One region of the Rhizobium sp. CB3090 genome, then DNA from elsewhere that is predicted to be linked to it. Evidence: predicted binding sites of a transcription regulator. Region 1 holds the regulator's gene; the other holds the start of a gene.

Region 1 (3,413 bases):
TCGGACCACTGATTGCAGGCGCCGGAATATTCGGCGTTGCGATAGGCTTCGGCTCGCAAACGCTCGTCAAGGATATCGTCAGCGGCATTTTCTACCTCATGGACGATGCCTTCCGTGTTGGCGAATACATTCAGAGCGGCAGTTACAAGGGAACGGTGGAATCCTTCAGCCTGCGTTCCGTCAGGCTTCGGCATCATCGCGGTCCGGTGTTCACGGTTCCATTCGGCGAACTGGGCGCCGTTCAGAACATGAGCCGCGACTGGGCGATCGACAAATTCCTGCTGCGGGTTCCCTTCAACACCGACGTGGCCAAGGCGAAAAAGATCGCGAAGCAAATCGGAGAGCAGCTGAAGGAAGATCCGGAAATCGGGCCGCAAATCCTCGAGACCCTGAAAATGAAGGGCGTCGAACAGATCGGCGACTTCGGTATCGAACTGAGCTTTGCCTTCACCGTCCTTCCCGGTCGGCAAACCTACATCCGGCGGCAAGCCTATACCATGATCCGCGACGCCTTCATGGAAAACGGTATCGAATTCGCTCAGCCGACTGTCCAAGTGGGCGGGGAGGAGAAATCCGACGTCGCTGCCGCCGCTTTGACGATGCACAAAAAGAGAACCGCTGAACAGATGCCACAATCGCCGGCGCCACCGACGTGAAACATTCGCGTGAGATCGGCCCCCTCGCTCACACTGAGGCGCTTCCTCGGCGAAGCAACTCCCCGAACCTGATAGCGGACAACGTTGGATAGGAAGGAGATCAAGCGTGCTGAACGACCAGCTAACGTCTGCTGCCGCACACGTTATTCAAATAGCGCTGACGCCGGTCTTTTTGCTGGCCGGCACTGCCGGGTGTCTGAATGTCTTCTCGGCCAGGCTCGCTCGCGTCTCCGACCGGGTCAACAGCCTTTTCGAACGGGTGACCTCGGAGGACCCGGATGAAACGCGATTGCTGCAACTCTACTATCTGCGGCGGCGAACATTGGCGCTCGAGATTGCTGTCCTGCTCGGCACGGCATCCGGTGTGTGCACATGCCTTGCGACGCTCGGCCTCATGAGCGGAGCGATTCGCCAGCAATTCCGCGAGCAGATGCTGCTCTGGTTCTTCGGCCTTGCCGTCATCGCGCTCATGGGCGCTTTTGTGGCCTTCCTCTTCGAAATGATTCTGGCTGGGCACAGCATGCTGAGGCAGATCGCAAACGATCGCACCTTGCTCGAACATAGGCACAGGAGTTCGAGAAAGGAATCAACCTATTGAAATCAGGTCCAATTTACTAGTGACTGCGCCAGTCTCAGCCGCTCTGAAATCCGATCTTCCTTGCCTAATCTGCAGCTTGCTCTCCATCGTTCGTAGAGCATCGTCCTCCAAAGAGCTTATTGAGCAAACAACGCGGCTTTTCATTGCTTTTGGGATGGGTCGCTTCCGACCGGCGAAATTTTACGCTGCGAGTTTTCGCATATATTTCCGCCGCTTAGCGCGTAGACATCGGGAAAATCCATCCGGCCAGGACTTGTTATGTTCCCGTTTATTTGATGCGCTTACAAAATCTTCACCAAAATTTAAGGGCTTGCGGAACACATATGGAACATATAGTGTTCGTTCTGGATTTGTTTCACGACGCCTTCTCAGTCCCGAGGTTCAAAACGATGTTGACGCGCAAGCAGCAGGAACTGCTTCTCTTCATTCACGAGCGCATGAAGGAGTCCGGTGTTCCGCCATCTTTCGATGAGATGAAAGATGCGCTGGACCTTGCGTCCAAGTCCGGCATTCACCGTCTCATCACAGCTTTGGAAGAGCGCGGCTTCATACGCCGCCTCCCGAACCGGGCCCGGGCACTGGAGGTCATCAAGCTGCCGGAGGCCTATAGCCCGAGCCTACAGCCGCGCCGCGGCTTTTCGCCAAGCGTCATCGAGGGCAGCCTTGGCAAGCCGCAGCTTGTGCCGCCACCCGCTCCCAGCAGGCCAGTGAATGAGGAAAACAACAGTTCGGTCTCGGTCCCTGTCATGGGCCGCATCGCCGCCGGCGTTCCGATCTCGGCCATCCAGAACAATACCCACGACATCACCGTTCCCGCCGACATGCTTGGCTCCGGCGAGCACTATGCGCTGGAGGTCAAGGGTGACTCGATGATCGATGCCGGCATCTTCGACGGCGATACCGTCATTATCCGCAATGCCACGACTGCCAATCCTGGCGACATCGTCGTTGCTCTCGTCGATGATGAGGAGGCGACGTTGAAGCGGTTTCGTCGCAAGGGCGCCTCGATCGCGCTTGAAGCGGCGAACCCTGCTTACGAGACCCGCATCTTCGGGCCGGATCGTGTGAAGGTGCAAGGCAAGCTTGTCGGCCTCATTCGCCGCTATCACTGACCGGTGACACCCGTGCGATCGGCGCTCCGAAAGTGCCCGTTCGCCAGTCATAGGCGCGATGAAGGCTCCATGGCCGCGTCAGATTGTCGAACGCAGTCGTTATTGCTGGTTTGTCGGCGCTGAGGTTCATTTCGATAGCTCCCGTCCGGCGTAGCGTTGCGCCGGTAAAAAGCATCGCGCCGGAGCGGCAGCGATCCAGACGCAGCCGTACGGGAGTGACGACAATATTGGCAGTGTCGCAGGCCGCAGCGAGATAGGCAGCGTCTTCAATGGTGACAAGCATCTCACCATTCTCCAGCATTGCCACGCACCACGCACCTTTCTGGCAGGCGAAGCCGCCCTGCCCGGCATCGTCCAGTGCAGCATCCATCGCCTTTCGAACTGCGCTCTGTTCTTCGGAACTCAGGCGGCGATGCTTGTCCGATTTGCTGATTTTAGGGAGCTGGCTGTCGGGCGGAAGCATCATCGGCGGTTGCTGCTCAGTGATCGCCAGGGCTCTTTGCCACTGCCCGAAGATGAAATCGGGCGGTTTTTCACGATTGGTCGTCAACGCACCATTGCGCAGCAAGGCGACCAGCGTGCCATCCTCGGAGATCATCAGATCGGGTTTTGGGACACCGGGGCTGAGGGTCACGACGGCGACCGAACCGAGGATCACAAGCGCACCCGCATGCCGCAATCGTGTTTTCAGCAAGGTCATCAGCAAGAAGCCGGTTATGACCGTCGGAAACAGCCAGACCGGTAGCCGGCCAAAAGGAATATTGCCACCCCAAGCGGCGACCGTTTTGGCAATGGCGATGACGACATCAAGTCCCGCGCCGGTGACCTGCCAGAATGGAGCATCGACGCCAAATGGCATCAGCATCGTAGCCGCCATGCCAAATGGCATGATGATAAAGGAGACGACCGGCATCGCCGCCAGATTGGCGAGAAGACCATATGTCGCCAATCGGTGAAAATGTTCTATCGAGAAGATAGCGGTCGATGCGCCGCCGATAAAGGAAGTCGACAATATGCCTCCGAAGAAGCGCGAGACCAAGAGCAGCG
Region 2 (3,413 bases), 670 kb from region 1:
CGGAAACGGCATAGATGCCGGTGAAGATATCGGCGATTGCGACCCCTGCTTTCATCGGCGGGCCATCCGGCTCGCCGGTGATCGACATGAAGCCGGACATGCCCTGGACGATATAATCATAGCCTGCGAGACCGGCATAAGGGCCGGTCTGGCCGAAGCCGGTGATCGAACAATAGACCAATTTGGGATTGATCTTCCTCAGGCTCTCGTAGTCGAGGCCATATTTGACAAGGCCGCCAAGCTTGAAATTCTCGATCAGCACATCGGCGGTCATGACCAGCCGTCGAACGAGGGCTTGACCTTTTTCCGTCTTGAGATCAGCGACAACGGAACGCTTGCCGCGATTGGCGGAGTGGTAGTAGGCGGCGGACAGGTTTTCCCCATCCTTTCCCTCGACGAAGGGCGGACCCCACTGGCGCGTGTCGTCGCCTCCATCGGGATTCTCGACCTTTATGACATCGGCGCCGAGATCGGCCAGCATCTGCCCAGCCCAGGGACCGGCAAGAACGCGGGCCAGTTCGATGACGCGAATGCCGGAAAGCGGCGGTTTCTTAGTCCTATGATCGGTCATGTCGGTCCAGACGGGCGGCTACGGCGTAAACGTACTCTCAGATGTATCGGATACGGGCTTGGAAGCAAAGCGGCGCTCGCGCCAGAGAATATAAAGGCCGGAGGCGATGATGATGGATATCCCGACCCCTTTTTATCAGATATCTGTCAGCTCCGATTGATGCAAACGGGGCGGGGAACTGCCGGTGGCCCTCATTCGAATATTCCTATGGGAATCAGACTTTTGCAGTCACCTGTTTACACCAGCTCGCAAAATCCGAGATGGCTCCGGCCGCGCCGATCTCGTTCAGAGTCTCGTGCCGCATGTCCTGATGGATGGTCATGGTGATATGCGAAAATCCGGCCTTTTTCAAATGGTTTGCCAGCCAGGAGACCGCTTTTCCATTGTTCGTCGCGGGGTCACGCTCGCCGCCGACGAGATGAATCGGCATGTCGCGCCGAAGCCGATCGAGGTGATCCCTTTGCTGTGCGCGGAAAGTCAGCTCGAAAACATCTAGCCACAGCGAGACCGACGCGTCGAAGCCGCAGAGCGGGTCGGCAATGTACTTATCCACCTCTTCCGGAATACGCGACAGCCAGTCGAATTCGGTGCGGCGATTGGCAATGGATTGGCCCCAGGCGTCGAAGGTCAGCTTTGGCAGCAGCCCGCTCGGGACATCGGAGCCCTTCAGCATGCGTTCCGCCTTCAGGATGACTTGCGCAGCGCGCCCGGCAAGGCCTGGATTGAAATTCGAATTCCAAACCGTGACGGCGTCGAACTTATCGGGATGAGTCACCGCCACGTTGAGGCTGATCAAACCACCCATGGAGTGACCGAAGAGGATGACTGGCAGACCGGGATGGGCAGTCGCGGCAAGCTCGCGGATCGCCATCACATCGGCAATGACCGCATCGACGCCGTTGCGCCTTGCGAAGCGGCCGAGTGGGGCGTCGGCAGCCGTCGTCTCGCCATGGCCGCGATGATCATGGGCGTAGACGTGAAATCCGTGCGCCGCCATCGCTCCGGCAAAGCGTTCGTAGCGACGGGAATGTTCGGCAAGGCCGTGGCTGATGAGAAGCACGCCACGGACATCGCCCTCTGCCGGCGCATGATGATAGGCGAGTGTCGCACCTGTCGGACTATTCAGACGCTTCGTTTCGGCAAACATGATGCACGTTTCCTCCCCATCGGGACGAAAGGTCATCGCTGCCGCGATTGCAATGCGCGGTTAGTGAAGCTCACAGAAATAAATTTTCGCGGTCGTTGCGATTTAGGGTTGCGTGCTGCCGATCAAACTGCTTATTTGTTCTCATATTGTTCTGTTTTGGAGGTATGAAATGAGGCCTTGGCTTCAAGGGTTTGCAGTTGCGGTCTGGGCTGCGATGGTGATGGTGACGAGCGCCGTGGCTGAGGAGAATAGCCACGGGCGAACGCGCTTTATTCTGGCGGCAAGTTGGGAACCCGCGTTCTGCGCGACGAACCAAAAGAAGGCAGAATGCCGAAATCAATCATCGAATAATTTCGACGCCAAGAACTTTTCGCTGCATGGTCTTTGGCCGATGCGGCAGGAATATTGCGATGTTTCCGATGATCTGAAGCAGTCCGATCGCAGCAGCGATTGGAAAGATCTGCCGGCTGTTCAACTGTCGGCGGAAACTAAGGCTTCGCTGGATAAAGTCATGCCCGGCACGCAATCCGGTCTGGAACGGCATGAGTGGATCAAGCATGGCAGTTGCACCAAGCTCAGCGCCGATGATTATTTCGGGACTGCAGTGGGCTTGATCAACGAACTCAACACTTCTGCCGTGCGCGATCTTTTCGCGCAGAATATCGGCAAGACGCTCGATGCCGAAGCCATCAAGGCTGCGTTTAATAAAAGCTTTGGCGCAGGCGCCAGCGATCGCGTGAAAATGAGCTGCCGCCAGGTCGGCAAGGTACGCGTGATCTCGGAACTGACGATCGGCCTGTCTGAAGATGCCATCCAGCCGTCGCCAGAAGGCGAGCCCCGACTTGAGCAACTGATCCAGAGTGCCGGCAAAACATCGTTCGGCTGTGATCAGGGCGTCGTGGACGCGGCGGGTTTCTGACATCCAGCAGCGGCTCGGCGCGGATAAATGCCCTCGGACAAGGTTTCGCCGTTGCCCGGGGGCGGGGTTTCGCCTACATAGCGGCACAATTCGCAATGTTATCCGCCTGTGGAGTAACCCAAGCTATGGCACGTCAGTTCATCTATCATATGGCCGGTCTGAATAAGGCCTATGGCGCCAAGAAGATTCTGGAAAATATTCATCTCTCCTTTTATCCCGACGCCAAAATCGGCATTCTCGGCCCGAACGGTGCCGGTAAGTCGACCGTGCTGCGCATCATGGCCGGCCTCGACAAGGAATATACCGGCGAAGCCTGGCTGGCCGAAGGCGCCACCATCGGCTACCTGCCGCAGGAGCCTCAGCTCGATCCCAACAAGACGGTGTTCGAAAACGTCATGGAAGGCGTTGCCAAGAAAACCGAAATCCTCAATCGCTACAACGAATTGATGATGAACTATTCCGACGAGACTGCGGAAGAGGGCGCCAAGCTCCAGGACATCATCGACAGCCAGAATCTCTGGGATCTGGAAAGTCAGGTCGAGATGGCGATGGAAGCATTGTGCTGCCCGCCGCGCGATGCCGAAGTCACCAGCCTTTCCGGCGGTGAGCGCCGCCGTATCGCGCTTTGCCGCCTGCTTCTCTCGCAGCCGGACCTGCTGCTGCTCGACGAACCGACCAACCATCTCGACGCCGAGACCATCGCCTGGCTGGAAAAGCACCTGCGCGACTATCCGGGTGCCGTGATGATGATCACCCACGACCGCTACTTCCTCGAC

Evidence for each region. Region 1 encodes LexA, which represses DNA repair genes until DNA is damaged. Its sites were predicted from a motif close to TGTTCNNNNTGTGTTCNG; they were not measured.
Region 2: a site for LexA is predicted at 1,855-1,872, ahead of QA646_RS09590 (ribonuclease). Genes of this name have one in related genera too.

What each region holds. Positions count from the first base shown of each region.
Region 1 is NZ_CP121662.1:1,310,478-1,313,890, reverse strand. Features, by position in the region: gene QA646_RS06435 (mechanosensitive ion channel domain-containing protein) at 1-656, shown strand, start outside; gene QA646_RS06430 (DUF2721 domain-containing protein) at 763-1,254, shown strand; gene lexA (transcriptional repressor LexA) at 1,644-2,366, shown strand; gene QA646_RS06420 (ComEC/Rec2 family competence protein) at 2,347-3,413, opposite strand, start outside.
Region 2 is NZ_CP121662.1:1,981,644-1,985,056, reverse strand. Features, by position in the region: gene QA646_RS09605 (CaiB/BaiF CoA-transferase family protein) at 1-571, opposite strand, end outside; partial or broken gene QA646_RS09600 (EamA/RhaT family transporter) at 590-703, opposite strand; gene QA646_RS09595 (alpha/beta hydrolase) at 786-1,718, opposite strand; gene QA646_RS09590 (ribonuclease) at 1,888-2,637, shown strand; gene ettA (energy-dependent translational throttle protein EttA) at 2,763-3,413, shown strand, end outside.